3 regions of the Streptomyces sp. NPDC050164 genome follow, and region 1 is predicted to be linked to each of the others. Evidence: riboswitches for the same ligand, from Rfam matches in the RefSeq annotation. Region 1 holds a riboswitch; each other region holds the start of a gene.
The links. Region 1 has a riboswitch for cyclic di-AMP ahead of ACIBNA_RS07740 (M23 family metallopeptidase). Riboswitches for the same ligand answer to the same signal wherever they lie in the genome.
Positions count from the first base shown of each region.

Region 1 (7,883 bases):
TCCCGCTCTCCGGGCTGCTGCTCGCGATGGGCATGCACGCGATGTGGAACGGCTCGTCGGCGTTCGGCGAGTACGGGTTCTTCGCCGTGTACGCGGCGTTCATGGTGCCCATCTTCGGGCTGCTGACGTGGCTGGTGGTCTGGACACGGCAGCGGGAGCTGAAGACCGTACGGACGGAGCTGCCCGCCTACGCCGTGGCCGGGTGGCTGTCCCCGGTCGAGCCGTACGCGCTCGGCTCGATGCGGGCCCGGCGGATCGCCCGCCGGTACGCCCGCCGCCACGCGGGCAGGGCGGCGGCGCGGGAGGTCGCACAGTATGAGGCGTACGCGACGTCCCTGGCGTTCCTGCGGCACCGGGGCCGCCGCGGCCGCGCCGGTGCCGACTTCGTCGTACGGGAACGAGAACTGCTGGACGAACTGTGGCGCCGCCGGGAGGCCGCCCGCCCGGCCCTGGACTACGCCGCGCGGATCACGGCCCCTCCGGTACCGGTGGCGGCCCCGCCCTGGCCGGTGTACGGCGCCTACGGATACGGCTATCCGACGACGCCGTACCCCGCGTACAACCCATACCGGTCGTAATCGAAAGCTCAGCCCCCGGAGCAGGAGACTCAGCCCGGGGGGGCAGAAACCGCTCAGGCCGAAGCCCCCGAAGCATCGGAAGCCTCCCGATCTCCGCCTCCGTCAGCGTCAGCTCCCCGACCCCGACCAGCGCCGGCAGCTGCTCCACCGTCCGCGCGGAAGCGATCGGCGCCGCCACCGTCGGCTGGGCCGCGAGCCAGGCAAGGGCGACCGTGGCGACGGGGACGTCGTGGGCCGCGGCGATCTCGTCGAGGGCGTCGAGGACCCGGCGGCCCCGCTCGGTCTCCAGGTGCCCCGCGGCACCGCCCGCCCGCGCGCTGTCGACGGTCGTACCGGGCCGGTACTTGCCGGTGAGGAAGCCCGACGCGAGCGCGTAGTACGGGACGGCCGCCAGGCCGGTCCGCTCGACGAAGTCCTGGAGCTCGCCCTCGTAGGTGTCGCGGGAGACCAGGTTGTAGTGGGGCTGGAGGGCCACGTACCGGGCGAGCCCCTCGCGGTCGGAGAACTCCAGGGAGGCCCGCAGCCGCTCCGCGGAGATGTTGGAGGCGGCGATGTACCGCACCTTCCCGGCCTTCACGAGTTCGTCGAGCGCGCCGATGATCTCCTCCACCGGCACGTCGGGCTGGTCGAAGTGCGTGTAGTAGAGGTCGATGTAGTCGGTACCGAGGCGCCGCAGGGAGGCGTCGGCGGCGGCCTTGATGTTGGCGGCGGACAGCCCCTGGTACTCGGGGTGCTGGCTGACCTTCGTGGCGACGACGACGTCCGCGCGGTTGCCCCGGGACGCGAGCCACTTGCCGAGGACGGTCTCGGACTCACCGCCCTGGTTGCCGTCGGCCCAGGCCGAGTAGACGTCGGCGGTGTCGACGAAGTTGCCGCCGGCGGCCGTGTACGCGTCGAGGACGGCGAACGACTGTGCCTCGTCGGCCGTCCAGCCGAATACGTTGCCGCCGAGGGCGAGCGGGAAGACCTCGAGGTCGGAGGAGCCGAGCTTGCGGAGAGAAGTCATGCTATGTGTCAACGACCGTACGGGAACGGCTCATTCCACGGCAGACGCAAAGCTCCCGTAAACACCGCTCCCCGCACGGGATCAGACGTTCAGGCCCTTGCCCCGCAGCCACGCCAGCGGGTCGACCCCGTTGGTGGACCCACCGGTGTGGACCTCGAGGTGCAGGTGCGCCCCGGTGACGTTGCCGGTCGCACCCACGCGGCCGATGACGTCACCCGTGCTGACCTTCTGGCCGACGCTGACGCCGATGGACGACTGGTGCGCGTACCAGATCTCCGTGCCGTCATCGAGGGTCAGGACCGTCTTGTAGCCGTAGGAGCCGTTCCAGCCCGCCTCCGTGATGGTGCCGCTGTGCACCGCCTTGATCGGCGTGCCCGTGGGGGCGGCGAAGTCGAGGCCGGTGTGGTAGCCGGAGGACCAGTAGGCGCCGGCCTGACCGAAGGTCGAGGTGATGGTGTACGCGGAGGTCGGCAGCGTGTACTGCTTGGCGAGGGCGGCGAGCCGCTCGGCCTCGGCCTTCTTCCGGGCCTCCTCCTCCGCCTTCCTCTTGGCTTCGGCGGCCTTGGCCTTGGCTTCCTCCTCCGCCTTGGCGGCGGCCTCCGCGGCCGCCTTCCGGGCGGCTTCCGCGGCGTCCTGCGCGGCCTTGGTCTCGATCTGTTCCTGCTGGTGCTCGGCCTGCGCCATGATCCGGGCGCGCAGCGCCTCACCGGCGCCGGAGGTGCCCTGCTCGGTGTCGGCGGTCACCGTGCCGAGGTCGCTGAGCGGGGTGGCGGAGCCTTCGGGGGTGTCGTCGTCCGCAATGAGGGAACCCACCGAGGGCAGGTCCGAAACGGAGATCGACACCGGCGGCTTGCCGGTCTGGGCGCTGGCCATGCCGCCCGCGCCCACGGCGGCTATGACGCCGACGCCCAGGACGGTGGAGCTGCGGGCGAGTCCGCCGCCGCGCTGCTTGGTGACGCGATGCCGGCCGCGGACGGGACGGATGGACTCCGCGGTGGGGTTCCATTCCTGGAACGGGCCCTCGTCGGTGCGGTGACCGCCGTAGCCGAAGGTTTCGGTGTCGCGCTGGTTCGGCGCGGACGGGGCCGCGGGGGCAGGCCGGTTGGACGCCACGTGGGCGTACTCCTTTCCTTCCTTCTCGCCTACCGGGTTAGCTGACGGGTTCGGAGCAGGAAGGTCTCCTACGCGCGTATATCGGCCGTGCTTCCACGGCGGCATACGCCCGATTCACCCCAAGTGGTGGTTCCCCGGTTCCCTTTCGGGATTCGGCGCGTGCGCACGGAGCCGCCTTCTGTGACGGCTGGGACGACCGCGCTGCGTTATCGAACGTTAATAGACGCGCGGTGGGGATTCCAGCGATTCCTCTTGATCATTAACCTTTTTCGCGCGGACACACCTGCCACGACCGGCGCAAATCGGGCGAGTTGACCGCTATGCAAATGACTCACGAGGTTTGACGGTGTGTCAGTTGTTATGCGCAGCGGTGCGATTCACTCACCAACAGTAATGTCGGGATCGGGAAATACACCGAGGGCCGGAACCCTTTCGGATTCCGGCCCTCGGCCTTCAGTAGCGGGGACAGGATTTGAACCTGCGACCTCTGGGTTATGAGCCCAGCGAGCTACCGAGCTGCTCCACCCCGCGTCGTTGTGACTCCAGTGTACGCCATCCGCGGGACAGCTCGCGCACACCCGGTGCTCAGCGGCCCGGGTTGCCCGCGTGAGTGAGGGTCTCCCAGGCGGTGAACAGGTCGTCGGTGCCGGCGGGCCCGGCACTGCGCAGGTCTCCTGGGTGACGCCGTCCCGGAAGCGCTCCAGGGCGTGGCCGAAGGCCCGGTGGTCGTCGAGAAGAACGGCGATGGCGATGACCGCTTCGGTCGCCACGAGGTCCCAGCCCCCCGTGAAGTCCGGGTCTGTGGCGGCGACTTCCGGGAGATGGGCCGTGCGCAGCATGCCCTCGAAGCGCCGCACCCGCTCGGCGGGCCAGTCCCTGCCGCGCGTGTGCCGCACGATCTTTGCGGCCCTGGCCCAGACCGACCCGGTCGAGCCGGCCTGCACCGCGGTGTTCTCCCCGGTGTGCCGACGCAGCGTGGCCGACCTCCGGGTCGGCGGCCCCGCAGGAGGAGACGAGGAGGGGCGAGCGCGGTGAGCAGGAGCGCTGTCGTACCGGCCCTGGAGGCAGCGCGACCCGGGAGACGGCGCGACCCGGGAGACGGCGCGACCCGGGAGGCGGCGAGGCCGCACGATTTGTTGGGCCGATCGGCCCGCGCTCAGTGCGGCAGGTGGCGGTTCGGGGCCTTGGCCCGCTCCTCGTGCTCCGGGAGGACGACGACCTCCACACCTCCGGCCGCGAGCACGCCGCTGCCGTCGGCCCCCGCCACGAAGGTGTCCGGCTCGCGCCACGCCGTGACCACGCGTCGTACGCCCGCGTCGAGGATCAGCCGGGCGCAGGGTGCGGGGCGGGAGGCCCGGCGGGCGCAGGGCTCCAGGCTGCTGTAGACCGTCGCGCCGGCGAGCCTGGGGTCGGCCGGGCCGGTCTTCGCCAGGGCCACCTCCTCGGCGTGCGCGACCGGGTCGCCGCCCTCGCGGGAGTGGCCGCGGGCCAGCTCCGTGCCGTCGGCCGCGACCACCACAGCGCCGACGCTGAACGCCGTGTCCGAGGGCGGGCACTGTGCCGCCAGTTCGCAGGCGAGGGCCAGCCAGCGGTGGTCGGCGGCGACGGGGAGGGGGCCGGTGCCGGGAGCGGTCGGCTCGTAGCGCATGAGCACCACGTCCTCGATCCGCCGGGTCTCCAGCAGCCGGAGCCGGCCGGACTGGTAGCCGCCGGGTCCGAAGAGGCGGGGCGCCTCGGGGTCGCCCACGAAGAGCGGGGCGAGGACCAGCTGGAGTTCGTCGGCCAGGCCCTGGGTGAGGAGCTGGGTGTGGATCAGGCCGCCGCCCTCGACCATGAGCCGCCGTACGCCCCGGACGTCGTGCAGGTGGGTGAGGAGCCGCCGCCAGTCGAGGTCGGCGCCGAGCGGGACGATGTCGGTGGCATCGGAGGCATCGGTGGCATCGGTGGCATCGGTGGCGAGGCCGAGGGCACGGGCGCGTTCGGCGCCCTTGTCGGTGGTGTAGAGGACCTTCTCGCCGCCGGTGTGCCAGAACCGTGCCGCCGGGTCGAGGTCGCCGGAGCCGCTGACGGTGACCTTGAGGGGGTACTCCGGCCGGCCGGCGGCCGTGCGGGCGGCTCGCCGCTCGGGGGAGTTGACCAGCAGGCGCGGGTTGTCGGCGCGGACGGTGCCGGCGCCGATCAGGATCGCGTCGACGGACGCCCGGACCTCGTCGACCCGGTCGAAGTCGGCCGGGCTGGACAGGAGCAGGCGTTCGGGGCCGGTGTCGTCCAGGTAGCCGTCGAGGGAGACGGCGGCGGACAGCAGGACGTACGGGTGGGGCATCGACGCTCCCGGCTCGTGGAAACTCGTGGCGAACGGCGGACTGACGGGACGGGCTTGGTTCAAGTTTGAAACAAACCTACACTGGCGGCATGACGACTCGCTGGCTCACCCCCGAGGAGCAACGCGCCTGGCGCGCGTACATCGCCGCCTCGCTGCTCCTGGAGGACGCGATCGACCGGCAGCTCCAGCAGGACGCCGGCATGCCGCACCTGTACTACTCCATCCTGTCCGTGCTGTCGGAGTCCCCGGAGCGGCGGCTGCGCATGACCGATCTCGCCGAGCGGCTGAAGATCACGCGCAGCCGGCTGACGTACGCGGTGACGCGGCTGGAGAAGGACGGCATGGTGCGGCGTGAGGCCTGCCGGTACGACAAGCGGGGCAGTATCGCGGCCCTGACCGACGACGGGTCGACCGTACTGGAGCAGGCGGCGCCCGGGCATGTCGAGACCGTGCGGAGCTTCCTGTTCGACCGGCTCAGCGAGGAGCAGGTGGGACAGCTGGAGGAGATCTCCCACGCGATCGCGCAGGGGCTCCAGGAGGAAGGGACGCGGCCGGCGTCGGACGACGTGCCATGGCGACGGAGGTCCTCCACGGCCTGTTCGTGAGCCACGTCACAACGCCCCTCGGCCTCGTTGCTTCAAATTTAAAGCAAGGGTAGGGTTCCGGACGTGGATCTGCTTCAAATCTGAAGCAGCCTGCAAGCCGACGGCTGTGCAGCCGAACAGGAACGGAACCCGGAGGCCCCGCATGCCCGACACCCCCGCTGTCATCGCCACCCCGCGCTCCCGCGTCCGGGTCCCGCTGCGCTTCCACGACGGTTACGAGGTCCACGCCGAAGTCGTCACCTTCCACGGTCTGGCCGACGGCCAGGAGCACGTCGCCGTCGTCCTGGGCAAGCCCGGCGCGGTCCCGCTGGTGCGGCTGCACTCCGAGTGCCTGACCGGGGACGTGTTCGGCTCGGCCCGCTGCGACTGCGGTCCGCAGCTGCGCGAGGCCGTCGAGCGCATAGCCGAGCGCGGCGGCGTGCTCCTCTACCTCCGCCAGGAGGGACGCGGTATCGGCCTCTACAACAAGCTCGACGCGTACGCCCTCCAGGACGAGGGCCTCGACACCTACGAGGCGAACGCGGCCCTGGGACTGCCGGAGGACGCCCGCGACTACACGGCGGCGGCCCAGATGCTCCGGGCCCTGGGCATCGGCGAGCTGGACCTGCTCTCCAACAACCCCGACAAGGCCCTTCAGCTGCGCGACCTGGGCGTGGACGTCCGCGACCGCGTCCCCACGGGCGTCTTCACCACCGCGCACAACGTCCGCTACCTGCGCGCGAAGGTCCTCCAGACCCAGCACACGCTGCCGCTGGCCGCGCTGACGGGGCTCAGCGCGGGCTGAGCCGCCCGGCCCGGCCAGGCGCCGAACGAGGCGGCTTGCCCCTCGGCTCATCGGGTACAGCCTTGAAAGAGGGCGACCTCCGCAGTACCCGGAGCTTATGGAAAGTGACCGTTTCGTGACCGATCTCGGCGGCCCCGGCGACCCCCGGGCAAGGAGACCGGGCGATGGCCCGCAGGCCGTCGCGGCACAGATAGCCGACGCCGTGGAGAGCCTGACGGCGCTGTGGTCGGTCGCGGCCCAGGACGCGTCCCTGCGCCTGTCCCTGCACCAGCTGCGGGCGCTGCGCACCCTGGAGGCGGCGCCCGGCCTGAACCTGACGGCCCTGGCGGACCGGCTGGACATCGGCCTCCCCACGGCCAGCCGCCTCTGCGACCGCCTGGCGGCGGCCGGCCTCCTGGAACGCTCCCCGCACCCGGACACCCGCCGTGAGGTACAGCTGTGGCTCACCACGCACGGGCAGCATGTCCTGGGCGACGTCGCAGGTCGCAGGGCACAGGCCCTGGCCACGGCGCTGGCGGCGATGGAACCGGCGGAACGGGTGGCGTTGAGGCGGGGGCTGCGGGGGTTTCTTGCCGCGCGGGATGCGGAAATCCCGCGTGACGACGAGCCCGACCCGACTGGCGGACCGTAGCGGCGGCAAGTCCGGTCGGTCAGCCCCCCGAGCCATGACGGCTCCCCCCACCGGCGCCGCCGCCACCCAGCACCGCCACACACGTGTCGTCCCCTACCGGACGAGCCGCGCTGCCCGCGTCCCGGAGGACCACCGCGGCCACCGCCGCCGGGTCGCAGCCGAGGAGCACGGCGTCGTCGGGTGGTGTCCAGCGGGCGGGCAGGCCGTCGCTGTGCAGGAGGAGCAGGCTGTCGTCCTGCCACGGCACGCGCTGCACGCTCACGGACGCCGGGACCTGCGCGCCCACGATGCCGGGCTGGGACAGCATCGCCTTCCAGGTGCCGTCGGTGCGCAGGCGGGCGCTGACGTTGCCGATCCCGGCGAAGTGCAACCGCCCGGATCCGAGGTCGAGTTGGGCCACGGCGACGGCCGCGCCCCGGGTACGGCGCAGGACCCGGCCCAGATGCCGCAGTATCTCGGCGGGCGGCCGGTCGGCCACGCCGTGCAGCGCGTCCACGGCGGCCCCGGACGCCTCGGCGGCCTTGGGTCCGTGACCGAGCCCGTCGGCGAGCAGCAGGGTCAGGCGGTCGTCGGAGCACACCCGGCTCCAGGCGTCGCCGGAGTACTCGGCCCGGCCGAGGGGGACGTTGACACCACCGGCGCGCAGACCCCGGGCGGGCGTCCGATGCCGGCCGGCGGGGGGTTCGTGGTCGATGCGGGCCACGGCCACGGTGCCCCGGCCGGGGGCGCTGTGCAGGTCGAAGTCGTTCGCTATGCGCCGGCACGTGCCGAGGCCGGCGCCCAGGGAGGCCGCGGTGGTGTAGCCGTCGCGCATCGCCGCCGCGACGTCCGGGATGCCCGGGC
Region 1 covers NZ_JBITJK010000004.1:2,314-10,196, forward strand. Annotated here, with positions in the region: gene ACIBNA_RS07730 (PrsW family intramembrane metalloprotease) at 1-578, shown strand, start outside; partial or broken gene ACIBNA_RS07735 (aldo/keto reductase) at 658-1,584, opposite strand; gene ACIBNA_RS07740 (M23 family metallopeptidase) at 1,666-2,697, opposite strand; cyclic di-AMP (ydaO/yuaA leader) riboswitch at 2,709-2,865, opposite strand; tRNA gene ACIBNA_RS07745 (tRNA-Met) at 3,155-3,228, opposite strand; gene ACIBNA_RS07750 (hypothetical protein) at 3,526-3,732, shown strand; gene ACIBNA_RS07755 (dihydrofolate reductase family protein) at 3,854-5,020, opposite strand; gene ACIBNA_RS07760 (MarR family winged helix-turn-helix transcriptional regulator) at 5,110-5,625, shown strand; gene ribA (GTP cyclohydrolase II) at 5,768-6,409, shown strand; gene ACIBNA_RS07770 (MarR family winged helix-turn-helix transcriptional regulator) at 6,525-7,040, shown strand; gene ACIBNA_RS07775 (SpoIIE family protein phosphatase) at 7,060-7,883, opposite strand, start outside.

Region 2 (7,883 bases), on a different contig from region 1:
ACCTCGGCGGCGAAACGGCGGATGCCGCGCTCGCGGGCGACGGCGGCGATGTGTTCCAGGAGAGCGGAGGCGACGCCACGGCCCTGGTGGGCGTCCTGCACCAAGAAAGCGACCTCGGCCTCGTCGGCAGGTGCGGACGCGGGCGTTCCGTCCGCGCCGATCCGGTCGTAGCGTACGGTGGCGATGAACTCGCCGCCCACCGTGGCCGCGAGTCCCACCCGGTCCACAAAGTCGTGGTGCGTGAAGCGGTGGACGTCCTTGGCGGACAGGCGAGGGTACGGCGCGAAGAAGCGGTAGTACTTCGACTCGTCGGAGACCTGCTCGTAGAAGCTGACCAGGCGCTCGGCGTCATCAACGGTGATGGGCCGGATGCGCGCGGTACCCCCGTCGCGCAGCACCACGTCGGCTTCCCAGTGGGCGGGATACTCGTGCCGGTCCGGCGAGGTCTGCATGGGCCCCAGAGTACGGCTAGGGTCTGTCATTTGGATCAGGTCGCAGGGAAGCGACTGTTCTGCTCGGACCCCGCGTCTGCGGCGTGACCCAAACGACAGGCCCTAGCGTCCGACAACGGCGCGAGGCAGTCTGTGGAGGGCGTCAGTCGGGTCGAGGCCGCGATCCGACTGACGCCCCGGGGCGGGACGTCAGGACCGCTCCGGCGCAGCTTCACGATATGGGAAACTGGTCTAGACAACCCTGAAAACCGAAGGGCAGCAACACATGGCTGAGCGCCGCGTCAACGTCGGCTGGGCCGAGGGCCTTCACGCCCGCCCCGCCTCCATCTTCGTCCGAGCCGCCACGGCCGCAGGCGTCCCGGTGACGATCGCCAAGGCAGACGGCAACCCCGTCAACGCGGCCTCCATGCTGGCCGTCCTCGGCCTCGGTGCCCAGGGCGGCGAGGAGATCGTCCTCGCCTCCGACGCCGAGGGCGCGGACGCCGCCCTGGACCGGCTGGCGAAGCTGGTCTCCGCGGGTCTCGAGGAACTGCCCGAGACCGTCTGAGCATTCTTTCGCACCTGATCCGGTGCACTCCGATCCGGTGCACCCTGAAGGGCTCGTCCGAATTCACCGGGCGAGCCCTTCGCCATTTCCGGTCGCGGGTCGTTTAATTCCCGTTCACGGGCAGCAGAAATAATCCCCCGCGAATTACCTGGTCTTTGTATACGGCTCGCGTGTTAATGCCGCGGGCTCGCCGTGTTTACGGGATGTTGCGAGTTCCTCACACGCTCGGCCCGCTCCCCGGCGGAGCCGAAACGCAGCCGGTGCGCGGCCGTCGCGCGCTCGGCGTGCAGCGCCGTGACCGCCCGCGCCCGCTCGCTGTCACCACGCGCCACCGCGTCCACGATCGCGCCGTGCTCGGTCCAGGACTCCACAGGACCGGCCGGCGCCTCGACGGTGTACATCCAGGCGATCTTGTGGCGGAGCTGGGTGAGCATCGAGGTCAGCGCGGGGCTGCCGGAGGCCTGCGCGAGCGTCTCGTGGAACCAACCGCCCAGAGAGCGCAGGTCGTCGCTGTTGCCCCGGCGGGCCCGCTCCTGGCCGAGCCTGACCAGGCCGCGCAGGACCTTCAGATGGGCCTCGGTGCGGCGCTGGGCGGCGCGGGCGGCGCCGAGCGGCTCCAGCAGCATCCGCATCTCCAGCAGGTCGGCGGCCTCCTGCTCGGTCGGTTCGGCGACGCACGCGCCCGCGTGCCGCCGGGTCACCACGAAGCCCTCGGCCTCCAGAGTGCGCAGGGCCTCCCGGACGGGGACGCGCGAGACGCCGTAGCGGCGGGCGAGGAGTTCCTCGGTCAGCCGGCTGCCCCGCTCGTAGACACCCGCGACGATGTCGTCCCGGATGGCCGTGCACACCGAGTGCGCGGGAATGCGCATGACCGACCTCCGTTTAATCCCCGTGAAACGTCGACGAGTGACGCGTGTTCCGTGACTCTATTGCAATGAGCCGGAATTTCCGACGGCGGACCGGAATCCATGGATATTTTTTGGACAGCCGGGCGTCACGAACGCCGAAAGCCCCGGCTCGGGGAGCCGGGGCCTCGGGATGCGAAGTGGTACGCCGTCAGACGTTCACGCCGTGCGAGCGGAGGTAGGCGACGGGGTCGATGTCGGAGCCGTACTCGGGGCTCGTACGGGCCTCGAAGTGCAGGTGCGCGCCGGTGACGTTGCCGGTCGCGCCGGACAGGCCGATCTGCTGGCCGGGAGTGACCTGCTGGCCCACCGAGACGCCGATGGACGACAGGTGGCCGTACTGGGTGTACGTGCCGTCGTTCATCTTGATCACGACCTGGTTGCCGTAGGCACCGCCCCAGCCGGCCTCGACGACCGTGCCCATGCCGACGGCGTGGACGGCGGTGCCGCTGGCGGCGTGGAAGTCGACGCCGGTGTGGCTGCCGGAGGACCAGACGGCGCCGCCGGACTTGTAGCCGGTGGAGACGTACGAGCCGGAGATCGGGGGCACGAAGGTGTTGAGGCGCTTGCGCTCGGCCTCGCGGGCGGCGCGCTCCTTGGCCTCACGGGCCTTCTCCGCTGCCTCCTTGGCCTCCTTGGCCGCCTCGGCGGCCCGCTTGCGGGCGGCCTCCTCGGCCTTCTTCTTGGCGGCGGCCTCCTCGGCGGCCTGCTTCTGGGCGACGGCCTGAGCGTCTACCTGCTGGGCCACGCTGTCGCCCATGGTGACGACTGGGGTGAGGCCGGTCTGCTCGACGGCGGGCTCGGTGGCGAAGGCCGGGGCGGCCACGGTGCCGATGACACCGGTGGTGGCGAGGGCCGCGACGCCCGCCGCGCGGGCGGTGCCGCGCTGCATCCGGCTGGGACGACGATGCTTCCCGGTGGCGCGGGTGAACGCCATGGAGTGGCTGGTCCTTTCCTTCCTTCTCGCCTACCGGGTTAGCTGACGGGTTCGGAGCAGGAAGGTCTCCTACGGACCCCCTCGCGGCTCGCGCGGGCGTCCGATTCACCCCAGGGACTGCGGTTGGGTCCCCGGCTCCCCTGGCTCGCGCCGTACGGGGACTCGGCGATGACTGTCCGGTGCCGCGGGTGCGGCGCACTGCCTGACGAACAGCCCGGACGAACCTAAGCGGGGCCACTTTCAATTCCCAAACGGATCCCCGTTTTTGTAGCGCATCCCACAGGGCAGACAGGCAACCTCCGCATCAATTCGGGCATAAAGGAGCCCTGGTGCCTTAGAAGACAACCAGGGCCCCTGCGCCGCGTGCTCCTACTCGGCGGTGACGACCGAGACTTCGCCGATCCCCAGGGCCTCGACCGGGCCCTTGATCTGCGCCGCGTCGCCGACGAGGACGGTCACGAGCCGGTCCACCGGGAAGGCGCTGACGGCCGCCGCGGTGGCCTCCACGGTGCCGGTCGCGGCGAGCTGCCGGTACAGCGTGGCCTGGTAGTCGTCGGGCAGGTGCTGCTCGACCTGGTCGGCCAGCGTGCTCGCGACGGCCGCCGCGGTCTCGTACTTCAGCGGCGCGACGCCGACCAGGTTCTGCACGGCGACGTCCCGCTCGGCGTCGGTCAGTCCGTCGGCGGCGAGGGTGCGCAGCACCGTCCAGAGGTCCTGGAGGGCCGGGCCGGTGTTGGGGGTGTCCACGGAGCCGCTGATGGCGAGCATCGCGGCACCGGTCCCGTCCGGGGCGGACCTCAGGACCTGGCCGAAGGCCCGCACCCCATAGGTGTAGCCCTTCTCCTCGCGCAGCACGCGGTCCAGGCGGGAGGTGAGGGTGCCGCCGAGGCAGTACGTGCCGAGCACCTGCGCGGGCCACACGCGGTCGTGCCGGTCCGGGCCGATCCGGCCGATCAGCAGCTGCGTCTGGACGGCGCCGGGGCGGTCCACGATGACGACCCGGCCCGTGTCGTCGGCGGTCACCGGCGGCACCGGGCGCGGCTCGGCCACGGAGCCGGTCCAGGAGCCCAGCGTGTCGCCGAGCAGGTCGTCGAGGTCGATGCCGGTGAGATCGCCGACGACCACGACGGTGGCCGTGGCGGGCCTGACGTGCCTCTCGAAGAAGGCGCGCACGGCGCCGGAGTCGATCGCGGCGACCGTCTCCTCGGTGCCCTGGCGGGGCCGCGACATGCGCGAGCCCTTCGGGAACAGCTCCTTGGAGAGCTCCTTGGCGGCACGGCGGCCGGGGTTGGCCAGCTCGTGCGGGATCTCGTCGAGGCGGTTGCGGACCAGCCGCTCGACCTCGCTGTCGGCGAACGCGGGCGCGCGGAGGGCATCGGCGATCAGCCCGAGCCCCTTGGCGAGCCTGGAGGCCGGCACCTCCAGGCTGAGCCGGACGCCGGGGTGGTCGGCGTGTGCGTCGAGGGTGGCGCCGGCGCGCTCCAGCTCGGCGGCGAACTCCTCGGCGGAGTGCTTGTCGGTGCCCTCGGAGAAGGCCCGGGCCATGATCGTGGCCACGCCGTCGAGGCCGGCCGGCTCGGCGTCCAGGGGCGCGTCCAGCAGCACCTCCACGGCGACGACCTGCTGGCCGGGGCGGTGGCAGCGCAGCACCGTCAGGCCGTTGCCGAGCGTGCCGCGCGCGGGGGCCGGGAAGGCCCAGGGCTTCGGCTCGCCCCCGTGCGGCTGGGAGTGGAACTGCATCGTGGCGAGCTCGGTCACTTCGCCACCTCCTCGTTCTCGTCGGTGGCTTCCACGGTCGCCGCGGATTCCGGGTCTTCGGTGCCTTCCGCGGCCTCGGCCTCGGGGTCGGCCGGGGCGGTCGGCTCGTAGACGAGCACCGCGCGGTTGTCGGGCCGCAGGCGGGCCTTGGCGACCTCCTGGACCTCCTCGGCCGTCACGTCCAGCACGCGCTGCACGGCGGTCAGGGCGAGCTGCGGGTCGCCGAACAGGACGGCGTACCGGCACAGTTCGTCGGCGCGGCCGGCGACCGTGCCGAGCCGGTCCAGCCACTCGCGCTCCAGCTGGGCCTGGGCGCGCTCCATCTCCTCGGCCGTGGGGCCCTCCTCGGCGAACCGGGCGAGCTCCTCGTCGATGGCGGACTCGATGACCGGGACCTCCACGTCACCGGACGTCTTCACGTCCAGCCACCCCAGGGAGGGCGCCCCGGCCAGCCGCAGCAGGCCGAAGCCGGCCGCCACGGCCGTACGGTCCCGCCGCACGAGGCGGTTGTACAGGCGGGAGGACTCGCCGCCCCCGAGGACGGTGAGGGCCAGGTCGGCCGCGTCGCACGCGCGCGTGCCGTCGTGCGGCAGCCGGTAGGCGGCCATCAGGGCGCGCGCCGGGACCTCCTCCTCGACGACCTCACGCAGCTGCTCGCCGATGATCTCCGCCAGCGTGCCGTCCTGGGGCGCGGGCTTGCCGTCGTGGCCGGGGATGGAGCCGAAGTACTTCTCGATCCAGGCCAGGGTCTGCTCCGGGTCGATGTCACCGACGACGGAGAGCACGGCGTTGTTCGGCGCGTAATAGGTGCGGAAGAACGCGCGCGCGTCCTCCAGGGTGGCCGCGTCCAGGTCGGCCATCGAGCCGATCGGGGTGTGGTGGTAGGGGTGGCCCTCCGGGTAGGCGAGGGCGGTCAGCTTCTCGAAGGCGGTGCCGTAGGGAACGTTGTCGTAGCGCTGCCGGCGCTCGTTCTTGACGACGTCCCGCTGGTTCTCCATCGACTCGTCGTCGAGCGCGGCCAGCAGGGAGCCCATGCGGTCGGCCTCCAGCCAGAGGGCGAGCTCCAGCTGGTGGGCGGGCATGGTCTCGAAGTAGTTGGTCCGCTCGAAGCTGGTGGTGCCGTTCAGCGAGCCGCCCGCGCCCTGGACGAGCTCGAAGTGGCCGTTGCCCTTCACCTGGGCGGAACCCTGGAACATCAGGTGCTCGAAAAGGTGAGCCAGGCCGGTACGCCCCTTGACTTCGTGGCGCGAGCCCACGTCGTACCAGAGGCACACCGCCGCGACCGGGGTCAGGTGGTCCTCGGAGAGCACCACGCGCAGGCCGTTGGCCAGGCGGTGCTCGGTCGCTGTCAGGCCCCCGGAGCCTGCCTGGGCTGTGGCCGTGTGACCCATGGGCATGTACGTCCCTTCGATCGCGGCGCGGTCGTTCAAACCGCGGTTTTTCCTGGCGAGTCCTGCCACTGTATGCAAGCGTGCGGGGCCCTGGTGAAGTTCCCGGGGGGCGTACGCGCAGAGCGAGAGGGGGAAGCGGCCGGGGGCGGTGTGCGGTGGTGACAGCGTGCCTGGCCGGGGGCCCGGCACCGCGGCGTTCCGCGCGCGGTGATCTCGGCGCACGGCAGGCGGCCCGGAGCCGGGCGGGCGGCGGGCGAAAGACCTCGGACAGGCCGGTCCGCGGCAGTCCTGAGACGGGGTCCCGGCCGCCGCCGCGGTCCGGCGAGCGGCACCCGCGGCCCGCGTGCGAACCCCTGCCGGGGAGGCCGTAGACCGGGTCCTGGTCCCGGTTGTCAGTGCGGCGGTCCACAATGGTCGGCGTCAGATCTCGTTCAACGCTTCAGCAAGGAGCCGGCAGCGATGGCCCGCCGCAGCACGAAGACCCCGCCGCCCGACGACTCGTACGAGGAGAGAATCCTCGACATCGACGTCGTCGACGAGATGCAGGGCTCCTTCCTCGAGTACGCGTACTCGGTCATCTACTCCCGCGCCCTGCCCGACGCGCGCGACGGTCTCAAGCCGGTGCACCGCCGCATCGTCTACCAGATGAACGAGATGGGCCTGCGCCCCGAGCGCGGGTACGTCAAGTGCGCCCGTGTAGTCGGCGAGGTGATGGGCAAGCTGCACCCGCACGGCGACACGTCGATCTACGACGCCCTCGTGCGCATGGCCCAGCCCTTCTCGATGCGTGTCCCCCTGGTCGACGGCCACGGCAACTTCGGCTCGCTGGGCAACGACGACCCGCCGGCCGCCATGCGGTACACCGAATGCCGGATGGCCGAGGCCACGAGCCTGATGACGGAGTCGATCGACGAGGACACCGTCGACTTCAACCCCAATTACGACGGCCAGGAGCAGGAACCGGTGGCGTTGCCGGCCGCCTTCCCGAACCTCCTGGTCAACGGCGCCTCGGGCATCGCGGTCGGTATGGCCACGAACATGCCGCCGCACAACCTGCGCGAGGTGATCGCCGCCGCCCGCCACCTGATCAGGCACCCGAACGCGGATCTCGATGCCCTGATGAAGCACGTCCCGGGCCCCGACCTGCCCACCGGCGGCCGCATCGTCGGCCTCTCCGGCATCCGGGACGCGTACGAGACGGGCCGTGGCACGTTCAAGATGCGCGCGACGGTGTCCGTGGACAACGTGACGGCGCGCCGCAAGGGCCTCGTCGTGACGGAGCTGCCCTTCACGGTCGGCCCGGAGAAGGTGATCGCCAAGATCAAGGACCTGGTCGGTTCGAAGAAGCTCCAGGGCATCGCCGACGTCAAGGACCTCACCGACCGCGCGCACGGCCTGCGCCTGGTCATCGAGATCAAGAACGGCTTCGTGCCGGAGGCGGTACTGGAGCAGCTGTACAAGCTGACGCCGATGGAGGAGTCCTTCGGCATCAACAACGTCGCCCTGGTCGACGGCCAGCCGCTCACGCTGGGCCTGAAGGAGCTGCTGGAGGTCTATCTCGACCACCGCTTCACCGTCGTGCGGCGGCGTTCGGAGTTCCGCCGCGGCAAGAAGCGCGACCGGCTGCATCTGGTCGAGGGCCTGCTGACGGCCCTGCTGGACATCGACGAGGTCATCCGTCTGATCCGCTCCAGCGAGAACTCCGCGCAGGCCAAGCAGCGCCTGATGGAGCAGTTCTCGCTGAGCGAGGTGCAGACGCAGTACATCCTCGACACGCCGCTGCGCCGCCTGACCAAGTTCGACCGCATCGAGCTGGAGGCGGAGAAGGACCGGCTCAACGCGGAGATCGAGGAACTGACCCGGATCCTCGACTCGGACGCCGAGCTGCGCAAG
Region 2 covers NZ_JBITJK010000017.1:37,150-45,032, forward strand. Annotated here, with positions in the region: gene ACIBNA_RS22730 (GNAT family N-acetyltransferase) at 1-452, opposite strand, end outside; gene ACIBNA_RS22735 (HPr family phosphocarrier protein) at 718-999, shown strand; gene ACIBNA_RS22740 (GntR family transcriptional regulator) at 1,173-1,868, opposite strand; gene ACIBNA_RS22745 (M23 family metallopeptidase) at 2,056-2,841, opposite strand; cyclic di-AMP (ydaO/yuaA leader) riboswitch at 2,855-3,019, opposite strand; gene ACIBNA_RS22750 (M16 family metallopeptidase) at 3,211-4,599, opposite strand; gene ACIBNA_RS22755 (M16 family metallopeptidase) at 4,596-5,990, opposite strand; gene ACIBNA_RS22760 (DNA topoisomerase (ATP-hydrolyzing) subunit A) at 6,450-7,883, shown strand, end outside.
Region 2: another riboswitch for cyclic di-AMP. It lies ahead of ACIBNA_RS22745 (M23 family metallopeptidase); the one in region 1 lies ahead of ACIBNA_RS07740 (M23 family metallopeptidase).

Region 3 (7,883 bases), on a different contig from region 1:
TCACGTCGGCGAGGTCGCTCTCCGGTGGTTCGCCGGTCACCCGGTCGTCCGTGACGACGACGTCGCCGACGCCCTGCTCCTTCAGCACCCGGGCCGCCTCCGCCGGGTCCGGCGTGGTCACCACCAGCCGGCCGCGCGCCCCGGCGGACAGCTCGGCGACCGCGCCCTGGGTGATCAGACGGCCCTGCGTCATCACGGCCGCGTGCGTGCAGACCTGCTCGATCTCGTCGAGCAGGTGGGAGGAGAGGAAGACGGTCGTGCCGTCCGAGGCCAGCTCCCGTATCAGGGTGCGGATCTCGCGCATGCCCTGCGGGTCGAGGCCGTTGGTCGGCTCGTCGAGCACGAGCAGCCGGCGCGGCTGGAGCAGCGCGGCCGCGAGGCCCAGACGCTGTTTCATGCCCAGCGAGTACGCCTTGGCCTTCTTGCCCGCGGCGGCCGTCAGGCCCACCCGGTCCAGCGCGGCGGCGACCCGGGCCTTGCGGGTGCGCGGATCGGCGGCCGGGTCGGCGCAGTCGTAGCGGATCAGGTTGTCGCGGCCGGAGAGGAAGCCGTACGGGGCCGGGCCCTCGATGAGGGCGCCGACGTGCGGCAGCACGGCGCGGGTGGCCCGGGGCATGGGCTGCCCGAGCACCCGTGCCGTGCCGGAGGTGGGTTCGATGAGGCCCATCAGCATGCGGATGGTGGTGGTCTTGCCGGAGCCGTTGGGTCCGAGGAAGCCGAAGACGCTGCCCGCCGGGACGGTCAGGTCGAGGCCGTCGACGGCGAGTTGTCCGCCGCGGTAGCGCTTGGTGAGCGCGCGGGTGGCGATGACCGGTTCCCCGGCCTCGGCCCGCACGTCGCTGTGCTCCCGCTCCGCGGCGGACGGTTCACCCATCGGCTTCCTCGTTCTCTCCGAGTCCCGTAGGAGTACTGGACTTAACTCCCGGCGTCGGCCGCCTTCACGAGCGCGTCCTTGGTGACCATGCCCACGTAGACCTTGCCGTCGTCCGTCATCAGGGCGTTGACCAGGCGGGTGGAGAAGACCGTGCCCGAGCCGAACTTGCCGGTGACCTTGTCGCCGAGCGAGTTCACGAAGCCGCCGAGGTCGCCGCCGGCCTCGCCGGAGGGCATGCCCTCGCCGCCGGTGTCGAAGGTGGCTATGGAGTTCCAGCCCTCGCCGATGGTCTTCATTCCGTCGAGGCCCTTGCCGAGGTTCTCCTCGGACTTCGGGGCGTGCTTGCGCGCCTCGCCCTTGTCGAAGCCCTTGCCAGAGGCCTTGTCGGAGGCCTTGTCGGAGGCCTTGTCGGAGGCCTTCTCCTCGGTGACCTTCGCGCCCTTGGGCGGGGTGAAGTCGAAGGTCGACGCGGCCGGCTTGGCGAAGCTGACCTGGGTGAAGCCCGCGTCGACGACGGCGGCGCCGCCGCTCGCCGGGGTCAGCGTGAACTTCAGCGGCATGCCGGTCTTCGCGTCCACGGCCACGGTGACCGCACCGACCGTCGTGCCGGACTGCTTCGGCTTGATGAGCAGCTTGTAGGCGTCCCGGCCGGCGACCTGGGCGGTGCCGTCCACGGTCACGGAGGTCGTGTCGTCGACGGCCTTCAGGGCCTCCTCGGCGAAGTCCTTCGGCGTGGCCGGCGGCTGCTCCTTCTCGTGCCCCGGGCTGTCGGAGGCGGTGCCGTGGTAGACCTCGTTCGACTTGCTGTCGTAGCCCCAGACGTCCTTGCCGTTGTGGACGATGCTGTACTCGGCGGCGTTCTCCAGCAGCGACAGCTTCTGCTTGTCCGGGCCGTCGGCCGCGACGCGCAGGGTGTGCGTGCCGGAGGCCAGTTCCGTGAGCTTGGCCGTCGGGTCGGCGGAGGAGGCGCCCTCGCCCTGGCCCGCGGCACCGGACATCAGGCTGCTCTCCAGCCCGCCGAGGTCCGGCAGGCCGAGGTCCGTGCTGATCTTCACCGTGCCGGACAGCTGCTGGACGTCCGACTTGGCCATCTTCTCGATGAGCTGCTGTGCGGTGATCTTCGGGAGGTCGGGGTCACCGGAGTCGGCGAGTGCGGGGACCAGCCCGATCGTCGCGGCCGCCACCCCCATCACCGTGACCGGGACGACGTACCGCGCGGCTTTGCGCCGCCCGGAGCGCTGCTCGTCGACCTCCCCGCCGGTCGTGCTGTCGTCGGATGCGTACGGTGCCATGTGTGCCCTACCTCCGTGGTCGGCGGCGGCTGTCCGTGTCGTCCACGCACTCGTCCCTGAGCCGCCATTCTCACCCGAAGTGGTGAGGAGTGGTGTTTTCCGTGGTGTCCATCTGACCAAATCGGCCAGGGAGATACGTCAGACCCCGGGCTCAACTCCACGTACTGCTGCGGTATGACACGAGAGGGCGACTTCTCCCCCGACCCGTAGGGGTCGTACGGGGAAGAGGCGCTAGCCGGCCCGGTGCACCACCGCGTCGGACAGCTCCACCAGCGCCGTCTTCGCGGTGCACTCGGGCAGCGGCGCGAGCGCCGAGCGGGCGGCCTGGGCGTAGCGGATGGTGTCCTGGCGGGCCTGTTCCAGCGCCGGGTGGGCGCGCAGCAGGCGCAGGGCCTCGGCGTGCCGGTCGTCGTCGGTGAGGTCGGAGTCCAGCAGCTCGCACAGGGCGATGTCGTCCGCGAGCCCGAGCCGGGCGGCCCGCTCGCGCAGCCGCAGCACCGGCAGTGTGGGGATGCCCTCGCGCAGGTCGGTGCCGGGGGTCTTGCCGGACTCGTGGGAGTCGGAGGCGATGTCCAGGACGTCGTCCGCGAGCTGGAAGGCGACGCCGAGCCGCTCGCCGTACTGGGTCAGCACGTCCACGACCGTCTCGTCGGCGCCGGACATCATCGCGCCGAACCGGCACGACACCGCCACCAGCGAGCCGGTCTTGCCGCCCAGCACGTCCAGGTAGTGCTCGACCGGGTCGCGGCCGTCCTGCGGTCCGGCCGTCTCCAGGATCTGCCCGGTCACCAGCCGTTCGAACGCCTCGGCCTGCACCCGCACCGCCTCCGGGCCGAGGTCGGCCAGGATGTGCGAGGCGCGGGCGAAGAGGAAGTCGCCGGTGAGGACCGCGACGGAGTTGCCCCAGCGGGCGTTCGCGCTCGCCACCCCGCGGCGCACGGCGGCCTCGTCCATCACGTCGTCGTGGTACAGCGTGGCGAGGTGGGTCAGCTCCACGACGACGGCCGACGGCACGATCCCGGGCGCGTGCCGGTCGCCGAACTGGGCGGAGAGCATCACGAGCAGCGGACGGAACCGCTTGCCGCCGGCCCGGACCAGGTGCTGGGCGGCCTCCGTGATGAAGGGCACCTCACTCTTGGTGGCCTCGAGCAAGCCTTCCTCGACAGCCGCCAACCCGGCCTGGACATCGGCTTCCAGAGCCTGGTCCCGCACGCTCAGCCCGAACGGCCCGACGTCGGTCACGAGGGGTCTCCTGTCTGCTGGTGTCTGCCGGTGATTACGCGGTTTGTCGATAGGTCGCTGCCATCACTCGAGTCAGCGTATCCGGTCACGTTTCGATCACCACCAGCGCCCATGGTTACAGGCCGGGTGGTATCCGATCACGACCGCAATGTTTTCGATCGGCTCATAAGAACAGACATTTATCGACTTACCAGGAGATAGTGGGCTATGCATGATTTGCCGCGTTGAGTAACTGAATTCCCGTTGGTGGAAATTGCCCCATGGACTCGTGATCAGTGAGTTGAATCACGTTATCCCCCGTGACGCCCCACTCCGACACCGGCCCGTACCTCCTTCCGCCGAACGCCAGTTGAGCCTTGGCTCTCGCAAAGGATCAAGCGGCTCATATGCCCCTGACCAAGGTCGACCGGCGCAATGTGTGACTCCGGTGCTTGTTCCCGACATGTGCTCTCGCATACGTTCCGGGCCTGTCCGGCGGACGCCGAATCCTGCCACCGCCCGGACTCCCCACAAACCCACTCACTCACGCAGGGCAGGAGCGGGGGACCCAGGTAAGTCGCCGGTCCGCGCAGCGGAACGGCTCGGGGTGAAGCCGCGTACGGCACACAGTGCCGTGGGCGGCCGGGCACCTCCCGGCCCGAACCCGACAGCTCACCTCGCAGGCGCCGGAGAGGAACATCCCCATGCCCCGAGGCAAGCACCGCCGCCCCAGAACCAATCCGCTCACCCGTCGTGTCGTAGCCGCAGGCACCGGCGGAGCGGCACTCACCCTCCCGCTCCTCGGCGCGACGCACGCCAGCGCCGCCCAGCCGGCCCAGAGCGCGCCCGCCGCCGCACAGTCCGTGCCGCAGGCGGCCCAGCCCGCCAAGTCCCTCACGTATACGGTGTCCAAGGGCGACACGCTCTACCGCATCGCGGACAAGTACGACGTATCGGGCGGCTGGAAGCAGCTCTACAAGGACAACCGCGCCGCCGTCGGCGACAAGCCGCAGCTGATCCACCCGGGTCTGAAGCTGAAGGTGAAGACGGCCAAGGCGGACGCCGCGAAGAAGACGGCGACCAAGTCCTCCGCCCCCGCCAAGCCGGCCGCGAAGCCCGCCGGCGGCGTCGCCGAGGCCACCCAGGCCTCCGCGAAGACCTACGCCAACAACCTGGACGGCTGGATCCGCGAGGCGCTGGACATCATGGCGCAGAAGGGGATTCCGGGCTCGTACGACGGCATCTACCGCAACATCATGCGCGAGTCGTCCGGCAACCCCCAGGCGATCAACAACTGGGACTCGAACGCCGCCAAGGGCACCCCGTCCAAGGGCCTCCTCCAGACCATCGACCCGACCTTCCAGGCCTACCACGTGGACGGCACGTCGTGGGACCCGTACGACCCGGTCGCCAACATCACCGCTGCCTGCAACTACGCGGCCGACCGCTACGGCTCGATCGACAACGTCAACGGCCCGTACTGAGCCGTCTGAGCCGTCCCGCCCAGCAGTCGTTCGAGGACGACGGCGATGCCGTCGTCCTCGTTCGACAGGGTGACCTCGTCGGCCACGGCCTTGAGTTCGGGATGGGCGTTGGCCATCGCCACGCCGTGGGCGGACCAGTCGAACATCGGGATGTCGTTGGGCATGTCGCCGAAGGCGACGGTGTCCGCCGGCCGCAGCCCCAGGTGCTCGGCGGCCAGCGCCAGGCCCGTCGCCTTGGTGACGCCGCACGGCTGGAGCTCGACCGTGCCGGGCCCCGACATCGTCACCGTCGCCAGCGACCCGACCACCGAGCGGGCCGTCGCCGCCAACTCGTCGTCGCTCAGGTAGGGGTGGCGCAGCAGCACCTTGCTGATGGGCTCGCCCCACAGCTCGTCGCGCCGGTCGACCCGCACGGCGGGCAGGGTCGGGTGCGGCATGAGATAGCCAGGCTCGATGAGCGTGAGCCCGTCGACCCCGTCCTGGTCGACCGCGGCGTACACCTGCCCCACCTCGGCCTCGATCTTGCCGAGGGCGGTCTCGGCCAGCTCCCGGTCCAGGGTGATGGACCACAGCAGCCGGTCCGCGCCGGCGTCGTACACCTGCGCGCCCTGCCCGCACACCGCGAGCCCCGTACAGCCGAGGTCGTCCAGGAGCGGCCGCACTCTCGGCGCCGGCCGGCCCGTCACCACGAGGTGCTGGGCACCGGCGTCCGCCACCCGCGCGAGCGCGGCGAGGGACCGGTCGGACAGGGTGTCGTCGCCGCGCAGCAGCGTCCCGTCCAGGTCGGTGGCGATGAGTGAATATGCGATGGGTGCGGCCATGATCAGAGAATACGGACAGCGCGCCCTTTCGTTTCACCGTGCGGCGGACGCCGATTGCCCGGTTGAAGGCCTCTGCACCAGTTGGCAACAACATGGTCCGCTACCTACCCGTGGGGCCGTCTCGGGCGGTACCTTCCAAGTGTCCAGGGGGGACTTGATCGGGGGGTCAGGTTGAGCAGTGGGCGCATACGTGTGGCTCGGCCCGGGGAGCTCGGCGAGGGGGAGAAGGAGCGCTGGCGCGCGCTGCGCGCGGCGTCGGAGACACCGCGCAACCCCTTCATGGAACCGGAGTTCACCGAAGCCGTCGGCCTGGTGAGGCCGCAGGCGCGGGTCGCGGTGGTGTACGAGGGGCTGGAGCCGGGCGGCTTCCTGCCCCATGAGCGGGGCCCGTTGGGGCAGGGCCGGGCGATCGGGCTCGGCGTCTCGGACGCGCAGGGCGCGATCCTGCGGCCCGGACTCGATCCGGACACGGGTGAACTGCTGCGGGCCTGCGCGCTGTCGAGCTTCGCCTTCGACAACCTCGAGGCCGAGCAGCGGCTGTTCGTCCGGTACGCGGCCGAGGAGCACGCCACCTACGTCATCGACGTGGAGAAGGGTTACGAGACGTACGAGTCGGTGCTGCGCGCCCAGTCGCCGAAGTTCCTGAAGACCACCCTGGCCAAGGAGCGCAGGCTGGGCCGGCAGGTCGGCGAGCTGCGGTTCGTCTTCGACGAGCGCGATCCGGCCGCGCTGCGCACGCTGATGGAGTGGAAGTCGGCGCAGTACCGCAGGACGGGCCGCCGTGACCGGTTCGCCCGGGAGTGGATCACCCGGCTCGTGGGGCGGCTGGCCCAGACCCGGGCGCCGGAGTGCAGCGGCACGCTGTCCGTGCTGTACGCCGGGCAGCGGCCGCTGGCCGCGCACTTCGGGCTGCGCTCCGCCTCGGTCCTGGCCTGCTGGTTCCCGGCCTACGACCCGGAATTCGCGAAGTACTCACCGGGTCTGGTGCTGCACCTGCGCATGGCCGAGGCGGCGGCCGCCGAGGGCATCGGCATGCTCGACCTGGGGCGGGGCGCGGCCGAGTACAAGGACGCGCTGAAGACGGGCGAACTGCCCGTGTACGAGGGTGCGGTGACGCGTCCGGGAGTGGGCGCGGCACTGCACTGGCTGAGCCGCGAGCCGGCGCGCCGCGCGCACAGCTTCGTCCGCGGCAGGCCACGGCTCGCGTCGCTGGCCACGCGGACCCTGAAGGGCGCGGCTCGGCTGCGCCGTACCTGACGACGAGGGGGGAGGGCGCATGACCCGTTCGGCACGTGCGCAGGAGGAGATACGGCGGTTCCTGGACATCGGGGCGGTGCAGGTCGCCGAGTTGGACCTCGACGGTGACGAGGCGGTGCTCAGACCGGGCCCGGGGAGTCCGCCGGTGACGCACGGCGAGGTGTTCGTGCTGGTCAGACAGGGTGGGCGGCCCGTGGGGACGCTGCTCGGGCGGGTGCCGGAGGGGGCGGATGCGAAGTCCGTGCTCGCGGCGCGGGCGCGGGCGGAGTGTGCGCCGGGGCCCGCGCAGGCTCGTGGACCCGGAGCAGCCGGTGAACCGCCGTACACGAGTGTCGTCATCGCCACCCGGGAGCGTGCCGGACAGCTGGCCCGGGCGCTGGACTCGCTGCTGGAACAGGACCATCCGCGGTTCGAGATCGTCGTCGTGGACAACGCTCCCGTGACGAGCGAGACGCGGGAGTTGGTCGAGCGGAAGTACGCCGAGCGCGTGCGGTACGTCTGCGAGGCGGTGCCCGGCCTCGCGGTCGCGCACAACACGGGGCTCGCGGCCGTGCGGGGCGAGGTGGTCGCCTTCACCGACGACGACGTGGTCGCCGACCCGCGCTGGCTGAGCGAGCTGACCGCGCCCTTCGCCGCCGACCCGGGACTCGGGTGCAGCACCGGGCTGATCCTGCCCGCGCGGCTGACCACCCCGGCCCAGGTGCTGCTGGAGAGCCACGGCGGCTTCGCGAAAGGCTTCACTCCAAGGACGTACGACCCGGCGCGTCCGCCGGGAGACGAACCGCTGTTCCCGTTCACGGCGGGGCGGTTCGGCTCCGGTGCCAACATGGCCTTCCGGACGGCCGCCCTGCGGTCCGTCGGCGGTTTCGACCCGGCCACCGGTGCCGGCACGGCCGCCCGGGGCGGCGACGACCTCTACGGCTTCGTCCGCGTC
Region 3 covers NZ_JBITJK010000027.1:34,763-42,645, forward strand. Annotated here, with positions in the region: gene ACIBNA_RS29590 (ATP-binding cassette domain-containing protein) at 1-874, opposite strand, end outside; gene ACIBNA_RS29595 (outer membrane lipoprotein carrier protein LolA) at 916-2,166, opposite strand; gene ACIBNA_RS29600 (polyprenyl synthetase family protein) at 2,398-3,408, opposite strand; cyclic di-AMP (ydaO/yuaA leader) riboswitch at 3,911-4,086, shown strand; gene ACIBNA_RS29605 (transglycosylase SLT domain-containing protein) at 4,092-4,871, shown strand; gene ACIBNA_RS29610 (HAD family hydrolase) at 4,835-5,692, opposite strand; gene ACIBNA_RS29615 (GNAT family N-acetyltransferase) at 5,885-6,949, shown strand; gene ACIBNA_RS29620 (glycosyltransferase) at 6,969-7,883, shown strand, end outside.
Region 3: another riboswitch for cyclic di-AMP. It lies ahead of ACIBNA_RS29605 (transglycosylase SLT domain-containing protein); the one in region 1 lies ahead of ACIBNA_RS07740 (M23 family metallopeptidase).